DNA from 4 places in the Lysinibacillus pakistanensis genome. Region 2 is predicted to be linked to each of the others. Evidence: riboswitches for the same ligand, from Rfam matches in the RefSeq annotation. Region 2 holds a riboswitch; each other region holds the start of a gene.
What was found. A riboswitch is a leader RNA that binds a small molecule or an ion and turns the genes downstream of it on or off. The one in region 2 is predicted to bind cobalamin.
Positions count from the first base shown of each region.

Region 1 (3,322 bases), 2.5 Mb from region 2:
ATAATTGTTCGTGCGATTAAATCACAAATAATAAGCAATGTCGCACCATTTAAAAAGGACAATGGTAATAAATGACGGTGGTCTGAGCCCCAAATCATCCTTGTCATATGCGGTACGACTAATCCAACGAATCCAATTGTTCCCGAAACAGCTACTGCTGCTCCTGTCAGCATGGATCCACCTACTAAAATTAAATACTTACTTCGTTTCACATTAACACCTAAGTGCTTTGCACGTTCCTCCCCATATAACAGCACATTTAATTCCCTTCTTTGTGTCCACAGCATCAATGAACCTACAACAACAAATGGGATAATCATTTGCACAAAAGGCCAGCCCCGCATTGATACAGAACCAAGTAGCCACCCCATCACTTGCCGCAGCTCCTCGCCTGATAGGGCAATCATTAGAGAAATAAGTGAGCCTAAAAATGAACTAAAGATGACTCCTGTTAAAATTAACGTTTCCATTTTCAGTGAACGATCTACTACTCTTGCAAAGCTCATGACTGCAACCATTGTTAATACTGCCCCAAGCATACTGAAGGTTGGCAATGCATAAAGACCAACTACTGGAATTGAAAGACCAAAGAATATCGTCATTACTGCTCCAACTGATGCACCAGAAGAAACACCTAAAGTATATGGATCTGCTAAAGGATTTTTTAGCAAGCCCTGAAAAGCAGCTCCTGCAATGGCTAGTGAAGCTCCTACAAGCCCTGCTAGGAAAACTCGCGGCAGACGAATTTTCCAAAAAATATTGGCAGCCGTTTCATCAGCTGCTTTATTCCACAATACTTCTAGCGGAATATGAACAGAGCCTATAGCAGCGCCACACCAGATGCTAATGATAAGGAGCGTAATGGCTGTTACATAGGCTGTGACTATTTTACTCACTTAAACGCCTCTGGGTAGATGGCTTTCGCTAACTCTTCAAGACCCTCACCTAAACGTGGTCCTTGACGACTTGTTGTATTCTCATCTACCTGAACAATGGCTTTATTTTTTACTGCATTAATTGTGTCAAAGCCAGCACGCTGTGGTAGCTTTGTTAAAATATCAGGTACATAATGATATGTCACCACGATGACATCTGGATTTTTTGCAATAATTTGTTCGGAACTGATTTCATACCAATCTGCTGTATCTGCTGCAACATTTTCAGCATGAATCATATTTAACATTTCATTCATAAATGTATCTTTACCAGCTGTAAATATATGTGGCTCATCAGATGTTTCTACAAAGACTTTCTTTGGCTTCACATCCTTAATTTTTGCTAGAACCTCTTCTACTTTTGTCTTCATATCTTTAATTATTTTCTCGGCCTCAGGTAATTTCCCAGTTGCACGACCTAGCTGTTCAATTGTTGTGTAAATTTCATTAAAGTCCTTTGCATTTGTTACCACAAAAACCTTTAAACCGGCAGATTCAAGCTGTTCAATGGCCCCTGCAGAAAATGTCATACTCGAATTATGAGCAAACACGATATCTGGTTTTAAAGCAATAATTTGCTCAATATTATATTCCATGCCACCAACTTTTTGTTTTTCAGTTGCCTCTGCAGGATAATCATCATTATCGGTAACACCCACAATTTCATTGTTTAAGCCAAGAGCAAATAAAATCTCTGTATTACTTGGAATAAGAGAAACTATTTTTTCAGGAGGTGACTCCAGCGTAATTTCCTTGCCAACAGCATCTGTTATCGTCATTGGGAATGTTGCTTTGTCTACTTGTGTAGTTTCTTGCTGCTCAGAAGATGCCGGCTTTTCATTTTTCGCTCCTTCTCCACAGGCAGCAAGTAAGCCAATTGCTAAAAATGCGGAAAGTCCTAATTTCCAAAATTTCATCATATGAATCCTCCTAGTATATAAGTGCGTAAATTTTTACGAATTATTTTGCTGATAGATTAGTAATCGACGAAATTTATAAGTTTATCGCCCATTTTTTCAAATTTATCGACATCTTCCATACAAAACAAATACCCCTCATCCAAAGTGAGGGGTAATAATGCACAAAAATACGCAAAATCCTCCACCCTATCCTCGTAGGTTGTAACGTGTCTCTATAAAGGCAGGTCTCCTGGCTCGTGCTCCATACATTTTTTCAAGCCTTCCCGAAAAACTTTCAGTGGCGTACATTGAAAAAACTAGCACATACAGTGGCGGGACCGCATCGGAATATCACCGATTTCCCTTTTCACTTTACATAAGTAAAGAACCTTTATAATATTCAGTTGATTTTATTATACATGAAAACAAAAAAAGTCGCCTACCATCTAGACGACTTCTCCTTTAATCAATTATGCCTCGGCATAATTGCGTTCGGAATCGGCTTTGTGCTTACACAAAGAACTCCTTTTCGATTCCGTGACATCCGCCAGAGGCTTTGGGCCAACACGATGTTGGTCACTCAGGCGTTTTCACAGGATGTGAAGATCTTAGCCTGAGTTCCTCTATTTCAGCGGGTGTTTGGACATCCTCTGAAAAGTAGCTTAAATTCGGATTCATCTCACCACCTATAGAGGTGGGAAACTTCTGCTGAAAGAAGTTAAAGGATATCTGCAAAATACTGAACTGTTTTCATCGGCGCCCCTAGTTCTCTTAATGCCCATGTATGCTCTAAATAAATATCTGCCAGCTTTTCATATTTACCACCGACTCTGTGAGCCCATTCCACAGCTACAACACTTTCATACATATGCGCCATTTTTTCTGCTACCGCTTTTGCCTCTAAAGTTTTCGTTGCTTCATCCAAAGAGCTAAACGTATGCAATGTCGATTTCAATTGCACTAATTGTTCCACTACTAATTGGCTTAGGGTGCTGTTAGCTACCTTAGCTAAGCGTTCCTCCATAATACGTACAAACAACTTATGAGCTTGGAACTTATCTACTAAACGAATCAGCTCTAATGCCAGTATATTGGCAGTTCCTTCCCACACCGTAAGCACCTGTGCATCTCTTAGTAAGCGAGGTGTCACAAAGTCTTCAATATAGCCATTTCCACCATGTAATTCAATCGCTTCACTTGCATATTTTACCGCTCGCTCGGCTGTTTCCTTTTTCATAATGGCTATATTTAAACGATTCATAATCATATCCTCATGATTGCCCTGACCACTTGTCACCTTATCATACAGCTGAATAAGATCAAAAACTGTTGCTACTTCTACATGAAGCTTTGCCGCAAATTTTCCTAGTGTATCCTGAATCATTGGATATTGCGTTAAAGGCTTACCAAAGGCATAACGGTTTGTCACATAATGCTTTGCCTCTAAAAAGCCACGTCGCATAATACCTAAAGAAGCTACGGCATTGC
Region 1 covers NZ_CP126101.1:625,410-628,731, reverse strand. The annotation lists gene QNH24_RS03055 (FecCD family ABC transporter permease) at 1-896, opposite strand, end outside; gene QNH24_RS03050 (ABC transporter substrate-binding protein) at 893-1,855, opposite strand; cobalamin riboswitch at 2,058-2,242, opposite strand; gene QNH24_RS03045 (acyl-CoA dehydrogenase family protein) at 2,553-3,322, opposite strand, start outside.
Region 1: linked by a shared signal. The riboswitch ahead of QNH24_RS03050 (ABC transporter substrate-binding protein) and the one ahead of QNH24_RS15730 (energy-coupling factor ABC transporter permease) in region 2 are both predicted to bind cobalamin.

Region 2 (3,322 bases):
TATTGGCTACTCCTGGGCTCACAGCTAACTCAAAGATAGATTCGATTTTTTGTTGCACAAGCTTGGGCGTTGCCTTTACCTCACTTGTTCCGTTGACCATCGCTAAGGCTGCTGTCGCCATCTCAAGTGAAGTTTTTTTTTGCTTTGGATTAGGAGAAATGGCTAAACTGGGCTCGATACGATTAGCGTTGGGATCTGCCGCAAAGTCATTGCGTGCCTCTCCTGTTTCTTGATTCATTGCCCATGGTTCATTTTCTTCCCTTAAACGTTGGTGTGGACGTAATGGCTGCTTCTCCTCACCAAGTGTGTATTTGCGCTGATAGCCACGTGGTGTAATCATTTTATTATCATAGAAAAATGTTGATGAATTCCCGATAATAACCGTTGTCAGCATCCCAATATCATGCTCTAGCATTTCTGCTAAAGTTGTCATGGTAACCTCCTGACGGTCACGATAAGCGCTTTTAACAAGTCCCACTGGTGTATCAGGTGAACGATATTCTAATAAAATGCGTTGGGCCTCCACAATTTGTCTTGTCCGTCGACCACTTTTTGGGTTATACAGTGCAATCACAAAATCCGCCATCGCTGCTGCTTCCACTCGCTTCGCAATTAAATTCCATGGTGTTAGGTGGTCACTTAAACTAATCGTACAAGCATCATGCATAATTGGTGCACCTAGTAAGCTTGCACATGAGTTGATAGCAGAAATACCTGGAACAATTTCTACCTCTACACCGGTTGCCTCCGTCCAACCAAGCTCGATTAATACCTCATACACTAACCCTGCCATTCCATATACACCAGAATCACCGCTGGAAATAACGGAAACAATATTCCCTGCCTCTGCTTGGCGTACCGCTTCCTGCGCACGAGATACTTCCTCCGTCATACCCGTACTAACAATGGATTTTGCACTAACTAAGTCCTGAATTAGCTCTACATATGTTTTATAGCCTATGATCATATCACTCTGTTGTAATGCCTCCACAGCCCGATGCGTAATATGATTAAAATCACCAGGCCCAAAGCCAACTACGAAAATCTTCCCTTTTTGCGCCATTTTGTTACCCCTCTTTCACCTTTTCGATGCCTTTAATGGCTGTTGTTTGTGCTGTCCGCTGTAATGTGCCCTCACGAAGCGTAAAAACATGTTCATGGTGCAGTGACTCATGATGTAAATCCTGCACAAGTGCCCTCGCATGTTCAGTTGTTGGCACACGGTACCAATTCCCTTGCGGATAAGCAATGACAACACATGCATCCTTACATCTGCCATTACAACGTGTCCGGGTTGTATGTATTTTTTTATCAAGTGCCTGCACCTGTATCTCATCACGAATGGCTTGCGTAATTTCCTCTGCTTCTTTTTTCATACAGCTACTGCCATTACAAATAAAAAGATGTGTCTGCATCCCCTCTAAATTCCAAGTAGTCATCGTTGTTCTCCCCTCAATACGTTTAGGAACAAGAAAAACCTTTACTCTAATCGAAGAGTAAAGGTTTTGTAGAAGCCAAATAAAGTCGAATAAATTACAGGTATTCGCCTTTGCTTCAACTTCTCCCTCCGAAAAGTTTGCATGCATCATTCCATAAGCAGGTTTCCTGACTTAAGCTTCCATTTACTTTCGCGCCTTCCCAAGTTTGCACTAGTGGCATTTGCGATTTCATCAGCTATTACAGTAGCGGGGGCTGTATTGGACTTTCACCAATTTCCCTATTATCTTGAAAATATTCAAGCACTTATGTATGTTTTTATATCAAATTTGTATGTTTAACATGAATTTAAAACTGTCTCTATCATATCTTAAAATTTTAAAATTACAATATTTCTCTCTAAAATTGTGACATTTTCATTAAAATTTCATCAAAAAATTCGTAGAAAAAAGAAAAATTTCTCTTTTATTTTATCAGAATTTTCTAGATTGTACCTCAATTTTAAAAATTTTTTCTAAAAAAAGATAGCACCATGATGGAAAATTATGTTACACTTTGTCGTGAAATCTCACAACTTCATCTTTTTTCGGTGCGAAGTGCTTATCATTTCGCTTAAAAGGGAAGCCGGTTCAAGTCCGGCGCGGTCCCGCCACTGTACTAGGGAGTTTTATAGAGAATGTCACTGTCCAACGGATGGGAAGGCCTATAAAATGAGGAACTAAAGCCAGGAGACCTGCCGAAAAGAATGTGAACGTTTCAACCTACGAGGATAGGTGTGCGGCTTAGTAGAATCGAATTCTATTTGTTTTAGCTATGCACTTTTCCCATGGAGAAGTGTTTTTTATTTTTCGCACGCTAATTCAAAAACTATATGTAAGGAGGAGAAGTTTTGAAATTCTCAGGCTGGAAGCTTAGTTATTTCTTATTGGCATTTTTATTTGTGCCAAATCGTGCATTCGCCATGCATATAATGGAGGGCTTTTTACCAATTGAGTGGGCCATTTTCTGGTGGGTTGTATCTATTCCATTTATTATTTTAGGATTACGTTCAATTCGTAAAACGATCGATGCAAACCCTGAAACAAAAATGATTTTAGGACTATCAGGTGCCTTTGCCTTCGTCTTATCAGCATTAAAAATTCCTTCAGTAACTGGAAGCTGCTCGCATCCAACAGGAGTTGGACTCGGTACAGTTCTTTTTGGTCCATTAGCAATGAGTGTAATCGGAACAATTGTATTATTATTCCAAGCTTTACTTTTAGCGCATGGAGGGCTTACAACTTTAGGAGCAAATGCCTTTTCTATGGCAGTAGTTGGTCCAATTATTGCTTATTATGTATTTAAAGGCTCGCAAAAAATGGGTCTTTCATTTTCTTTAGCTGTGTTTTTAGCTGCTATGCTTGGTGACTTAGGTACATATATTGTCACTTCTGTTCAATTAGCTCTTGCTTTCCCTTCTGAGGTTGGTGGCTTTATGGCGTCATTCACAAAATTTGCAGGTATTTTTGCATTAACACAAATCCCTCTTGCTGTTAGTGAAGGGATTTTAACCGTAGTCGTGATGAACTTCTTGAAAAAATACAATGTGAGCGAATTAAAAGCATTACATGTTTTTTCAACAAAGGAGGCACATTAGAATGAAAAAAAACTTATTACTGCTAGCTATCGTTGTGTTATTAGCAATTATCCCTCTATTCATTCAAAAGGGTGCAGAATTCGAAGGAGCAGATGGTGAAGCAGAGGCAGCAATCGGTGAAATAAATGCTGACTACGAACCATGGTTTGAAAGCTTATGGGAACCACCAAGTGGAGAAATTGAAAGCCTACTATTTGCACTACAAGCTGCTATAGGTGCTGGATTTATCGGATACTTTATTGGCTTAAT
Region 2 covers NZ_CP126101.1:3,168,220-3,171,541, forward strand. The annotation lists gene cobJ (precorrin-3B C(17)-methyltransferase) at 1-1,063, opposite strand, end outside; gene QNH24_RS15725 ((2Fe-2S) ferredoxin domain-containing protein) at 1,068-1,439, opposite strand; cobalamin riboswitch at 1,579-1,761, opposite strand; cobalamin riboswitch at 2,008-2,192, shown strand; gene QNH24_RS15730 (energy-coupling factor ABC transporter permease) at 2,327-3,073, shown strand; gene QNH24_RS15735 (energy-coupling factor ABC transporter substrate-binding protein) at 3,075-3,322, shown strand, end outside.

Region 3 (3,322 bases), 360 kb from region 2:
ATTGCAGTGACTGGAGAAAATAGCGATACGATTAAAATAAAAATAACTGCTATATGTAGCTGCTTTTTCCATATAGTCATATAAACACTCACTTCCTTTATAAATAATTAAATACTGACAAGCTGAATTAATTCATCTTGTCAGTATCCATTTATCTAGCTATTGTACTTTTACTTCAAGTGGCTCACTTGCTGAACTACCGAATAAAGCATTGGCAGAGGCTGTAATGGTAATAGTACCTGCTTGTGCTTGACCTGCAAATGTAATAACAGCTTGTTGGTTTGCATTCATAGTAACTGACTGAGCTGTTAATGTTGTTGTCCCTGTGTTAATTGTCCAGTTTGCTAAATTAGAGCCGTTTGGTGTCGTAAATAAATCACCAGTTAAATTTACCGTAACGGATGGATTGTTATCATTTACTGCAATTACACTTGCTGTTTCTAATTTAGACCATGTAGTGTAATAAATATGAACGACATCATCAGCCTGTAATTGATACTCAGCTAATCCAAAATTGGGGCTATATCCATTTACAGTGTAGACCCAGCCATCCCAACCATTTAAACTGCCTGCCGCAAGTCCATCAATTGATTGAAGATATGGACCATATTGAGTAGAAACTACTACATAAGGAATACCCTCGGCATCTAATACTTGCTCTACAAGCTCTAGCGCAGTTGTCCCTTCTTGAACATTTACTGTTGTTCCTTCTAAAATTTCATGGCATGAACCAGTACCGCATAAACCTTTTACTGATAACTGAACATCAAAATCTGCTGATTGTGCTTCTTGACTTACAGGCTGTAATACTGCTGCACTGGCTGATGGTGTTACGAGCGAAAATGCTAAAAGTAGGACTAACGCTAAATGCCACCATTTTTTGAAACGAACCATTTGTAAAACCTCCTATTTTTATTATTTCGTGAATGTTTTTGCAATTAACTCGAAAATAAAAAGATGCTTCTCCAAAATGGGGAAGCATCTAATGGAAAACAGAAAAAAGGCGCAAAAACGTAGTTTGCCTGTCCGTCTATTTGCCGTAAGTTCTCCTAGCTTCCGAAGAGAGTTAATACGATGGAATAAAGGCAGGTCTCCTGGCTCGTGTATCCTATTCAGAACCTTCCCATCTACTGAAGGCATTTTTCCTTGTTCGACAGTGGTATTTTCTGTAGTCATCTACACTTACAGTTGCGGAAACAGCTTCGGCTTTAAACCGAATTCCCTATTAAGCTCTTAAAAGAGCACCTTTATACTGCAATTGTTATTCACTTAATGTTAAGTCTAGCATATATTTCTATTTTTCGAAATAGTTTAACAAAAAGAATTATGCTTTATAGAAGTAGTAAGCTTTAAAAGAGGAAGTAAACATCTAGTATCAATATTACTATTCCTATTAAAAAGCAATATGATAATATAAATAGATAGATAATATAAATCGTATAATAGAGAGTGAGCGGGCAAAAAGGGTTTACCCATTTAAATATTAAGCAAAACAAAAAGCTGCACAGTTAATGGCAGCTTTTTGTTTCATCTGTTTTCAGCAACGTATACGGTGATTGTGATAAATAATAAACGGTGAGTCCCGTATATAGCTGTGTCTTTCACTTAATCTATCCATCTTAGCTTTATAAATTTTTTCTTTTGTATTCTTAGTACTCTGCAGCAATTGCTTGATAGGCTGAAGTATAGAAGTCTTCAGGCTTTTTGCTGTTTGTTTCTTTTTATAAGGTTTGCTACCGTACTTGAATCGTTGTCATTGCAGACGCTTTAATCGTCTGATGCTGTGGGGGGGCTTTTGGTTCAATCAGTAATGTTGAGTAGTATGCATCAGCAATGGTGATTAAGTAAATGACAAAAAGTAATTGTTTTGTTCAATAGTTCAAAAATGTTTTTCTCCTTTTTAAGTGCAATTCATTAAAAATGTATAATAGTAATACGAGCAACCATTAGAAAGGTTTCAACCATACTTAAATATTTGAAAAAAAGTTATCTCACTTAAAATGTTTGCAGGCTATTTATGGTTTTTAAACGAATCAATTGGTCTCGTCTATAGCTTGTTGAATTAGATTTGTTAAAGAAGCAATCCCCTTTTGCTCTAAATGTACGCCGTCTGGAGCGAAAAACTCAGGATGGTTAATTGCAGTTGCATGCCAATCAATTAAAGTAATGTTTTCATATTCCTGTGCTTTCTGTTGTAATGCTTGATTTACTTTCCCCTCCCAAGAACGTGGTACACGCGTATTTACTAAATAAATATCAGCATTGGAAAAAGCCTTTAAAAGGGTATCTATTTGTGTATTGGTAAAATACCCGTTTGTTCCAAGCTGAATGATGACTGCTTTATCTGGTTGATTAAAGCTTGCATAATTAGGAGCTAATTTAACCGCTTGTGAAACTTGGCGACCAATCTTTGCATCTATGGTAATGCTAGGGTAGATATTATGTAAGCTCGAAGCAATATCTATCATTACAGAATCGCCAATGGCTAATATTCCATTATACGATTCATGAACAGGATGAACTTCTGTCTCATTTTCCCCCTGATGAGGCTCAACCGCATTTTGATCCGAATTTGAATCAACACCCTCTTCTTCATCACTTAATGAACCTGGCTGAGATGTTTCCTGCTCCTTTTCAGAATCACGATGGGTTGAATGCTGCTCTGTTCCACCATCTATTTTAATAGTCGTTGGCCGTGATTCAATAGATTCTATTTTTTCTTCGCCCACAACCCCTGTCATTCCTGTAAAAAATACTAGGAGGAAAAGTGGAATGAGCGTGGTTGAAATTTTCCTAGCAAGCGTGAAACTTCCCCATTTGTGTTTATTGAATACAAAGTACTGTCTAAAATAACAGCGGAACCCATCCTTACGAATCGGCATTTCGATAAAACGATAGGATAGTTCTGCAATTGTAAAGATAATCAGCAGTTGTAAAGTAACTCGCCAATAGGCTGGATTACCAATTTCTCGTACTGGAGTACCTAGCACAATAATCGGATAATGCCATAGATAAATCCCGTACGATCTTGACCCAATCCAACGCAAAGGCTTCCAAGAAAGTAATTTTCCCAAAATGCTAACTGGGTGACAGACGCAACCAATTAAGATAGCTGCATTTAAGCAAAATACGAACATCCCTCCTCTATATAGGAAAGATTGATATTCATTCACAAACAAAATACTGACAATGAAAACACTAAAAGCTACTAAGCTTACACTATTTAGTTGGTAGACATGATTCGTAGAGATTTTTTGTGATGAAAGTCTTTTCATCGGCCAGATAAGAGCTAACCAGCAACCTATTAGCAATTCAAAGGAAC
Region 3 covers NZ_CP126101.1:3,532,374-3,535,695, forward strand. The annotation lists gene QNH24_RS17555 (S-layer homology domain-containing protein) at 1-80, opposite strand, end outside; gene QNH24_RS17560 (DUF4430 domain-containing protein) at 160-894, opposite strand; cobalamin riboswitch at 1,068-1,264, opposite strand; gene QNH24_RS17565 (acyltransferase family protein) at 2,034-3,322, opposite strand, start outside.
Region 3: linked by a shared signal. The riboswitch ahead of QNH24_RS17560 (DUF4430 domain-containing protein) and the one ahead of QNH24_RS15730 (energy-coupling factor ABC transporter permease) in region 2 are both predicted to bind cobalamin.

Region 4 (3,322 bases), 1.6 Mb from region 2:
CCATTGAAGATTTGAGTGAATAATAATTCATCGCCTCCATAAAATAGTCCATAAAATCAACGGAATCCTTAGAGCCATACATGATTCCCTCAGTAACAAGATGACCGTGGAGATTCATACAACCAAGCCCTACTGAATGCATTAATTTATTTGCTTTTGCAACAGGTGGTACATTCTTGATATTCGTCATTTGTGACACATTTGTTAATAGATGCATAGCTGTATCGATTAATGTTTCAAAATTATTTACTTTGCTTGCTGCATGGATATCAATTGAACCTAAGTTACAGGATACATCTAGCCCATATTCATTCGGCACATCTTGGTCAGTAATAATACTTGTTTCTTGAACTTGCAAGATTTCTGTACATAAATTTGACATTTTCACACGACCAATATTTTTAAGCGGATGCACGTTATTGACATTATCATCAAAAATTTCAAATGGATAGCCCGATTCAAATTGCGCTTTTTTTACCTCTGTATAAAGCTTACGTGCATTCAAGCGCTTAATTTTACGAATTTTCTGATTATCTAGCAACTCGTAATACATTTCTGTAATTGAAATTTCAGACATACGTTTACCATATTCTTTAAAAATATCATAAGGACTAAACAATACAATATCTTTATCACGTTTCATAAGTTCAAAGAAAATACTTGGTATTATAATGCCTGTTGATAGAGTTGCGAGACGAATTTTATCATCAGCATTTGGTTTTTTGGATGAAATAAAATTTTCTATATCAGCATGAAAAATATTTAGATAGACTACGCCCGAGCCATTTCGTTGTCCAAGCTGATTGGAATAACTGAAAGAATTTTCTAATAGTTTTGCTACTGGGATTACACCACTTGCACGATTTAGAATTTCTTTAATTGGATCTCCTAAAGGACGTAAATCTGTTAAGTTTACTCCAACTCCACCACCAAGGCGTGATAGCTCCAAACAATACCCTATATTTTCAGCAATACTATTCATAGAGTCATCCATTGATAATTTAAAGCAGCTTACTAGTTCTCCACGTGCTTTCTTTCCACTATTTAATGCCGTTGGAGTTGCCGGCTGATACGCTTCCATCATCGCTTCAACAGAGCGTTCTGCTAATATTGTGTCGCCTTGTGCTAAGTACAAAGCAATAATAACAATACGGTCCTCATATTTTTCTAAAATTTCTTCCCCATCACGACTCTTCATGGCATAACTATCGTAAAATTTACTTGCACTCATAAAGGATGGGAAACGGAAATGATAATCATATGCCTTTTTGTATAGCTTTTTAATAAATTCCATCTCATACATATCGATAAATGCTTTTTCATAATAACCCTCATCGACTAAATAACGGATTTTTTCTTCAATATCAATAAAGTAACGTAGACGCACGTTTACATATTCTAAAAAGTAGCGGCGTGTTGCTTCTCGATCCTTTTCTAACTCTAATTGACCTGTTGTACTATAACGATTCAGTACATCATTATTAAGCTTTAAATATGTTTTCACGCGATGACCCTCATTTCATAAAACGTTTGTATTGCATCATAATCAGTTTGATTTCCTCGTAAATCTAATTTACGCACTAGAGGCACATGATACTTTGCTGCAATTTTCTCGCCAGCAGCGCCAAATACTGTATGTCCGAAATTACTGTTGCCGCTTACAACTACTCCCTTACAGTAATTCCCGTTTTGTTCTAAAAAACGAGCTACCTTTGCAGGGATATCACCTAATCCGTCTGTGTATGTTATTAAAAGGTAGGGCTCACTCAACAGTAATTCCTCAGACAGCTCCATTGATTTCCCCTTTAATTTTGAGACAACATTTCGGACATTACCTGTACGACTAGCATAAATAATCATAGTGAAATCAGCTCGATTTGAGAAACAATTTCCTTAGCATCTCCTATAAATGTCTCATTATATTCAAGTACTGGCACGCTTAAAAAGCCTGCATCTATAATAGTTTGCTTTGCTTTTTCATCATGATCAATATTTACAATTTCCGCTTCAATTCCTACTCGATGTAATTCAGATTTTACCCAAAGACATTTAGGACAAATTGTTTTTGTATAAAGTTTCATATAAATCCCTCTTTTCATAAAATAAAAAGCTATCTCTTCAAAGAGAGATAGCCTAAAATGGAAACGTTAAAAACACATAAAAATAGCTACGTCCCCACTCCTTAATCCCCGAAGAAATGATTGTTGTGTTTTATATAGGCAGGTCTCCTGGCTTTGCTTCATTCTCTGATTTCCTTCCCATGCGAAAGCACAGTGGCTTAAATCATCGTCAGCTTTACAGTTGCGGGGACAGCGTCGGTATTGCACCGAACTTCCCTATTAAACTACATATAGTAGTACCTTAATAAAACAAACACAATATATTGTTTTCCGATAGAACTAAGTGTACCATCCTTCAAAATAAAAGTAAATCTAGATTAGAGACTTCTTAATAGTAAGATTATTCGATATTTTCCGCAAAATGATATTAAGCAAGAGGATAAATAGTTATTAACGCCATAAAACGAACGCCTCCCTATTTCCTGATAAAGAATTATTTTTATGAAAGTAGTAACACTATGTATTTCCTTAATCAACTAATGTTAAAGGTTAAAGTCATTTTCCTGCCTTTCTTTGCAAGAAGTAATTATGTATATACTTTTTTGGAATATAACATCAAAAATATAGGCACAAGCTAATACAATAATTCTTTACATAAAAACAGTCCTTATTCCGAAGAATAATAGACTGTTAAACTTTTGATTGTTAATAAAACCTTACATATTATTCTAGCCAATAAATAAAGATAGTTCCTTATTAAATTCAGGCGTCCGGAGCATTTTATGTTCTCTATCATAGACTTCCTTCACTTTACCATTTTTCGAACTACAAAAGAAACTATTAGCCTCTTTACTCTTTAAATTATCATTTTTCCATTTGTAGTAAATTCTATTTGTTAGGAAAAGTATTTTCATTCCAGATTTTAGGCATGTATTTAAGCTGCCCTATTTAAATGTGTCACACATCCATCTATAAAATTTTTCCTTCTCTTCAAACAGTGGATAATGAGCTGATTGCTCAAAAGAAATAAATTCTTTTTTATCCGCTTCCATTACATCAAAATAATTTTTTGCTGCATTATATGAAGTCATAGCGTCGTATTTACCCATTACAAAATAAAAGGGTAACTCAAGTTTGGTAACTATCATAGGTAGTGGCTTATCAAAAATCTCTTTAACAAGTTGTGCTTGTGTCTTAGCTACTCCATTGTTATAGCGAATAAAATCCAACAAATTATATTCACGACTTAATAGTATATCGCC
Region 4 covers NZ_CP126101.1:1,567,577-1,570,898, reverse strand. The annotation lists gene nrdE (class 1b ribonucleoside-diphosphate reductase subunit alpha) at 1-1,504, opposite strand, end outside; gene nrdI (class Ib ribonucleoside-diphosphate reductase assembly flavoprotein NrdI) at 1,501-1,860, opposite strand; gene QNH24_RS07395 (glutaredoxin family protein) at 1,857-2,081, opposite strand; cobalamin riboswitch at 2,202-2,379, opposite strand; gene QNH24_RS07390 (alpha/beta hydrolase) at 3,005-3,322, opposite strand, start outside.
Region 4: linked by a shared signal. The riboswitch ahead of QNH24_RS07395 (glutaredoxin family protein) and the one ahead of QNH24_RS15730 (energy-coupling factor ABC transporter permease) in region 2 are both predicted to bind cobalamin.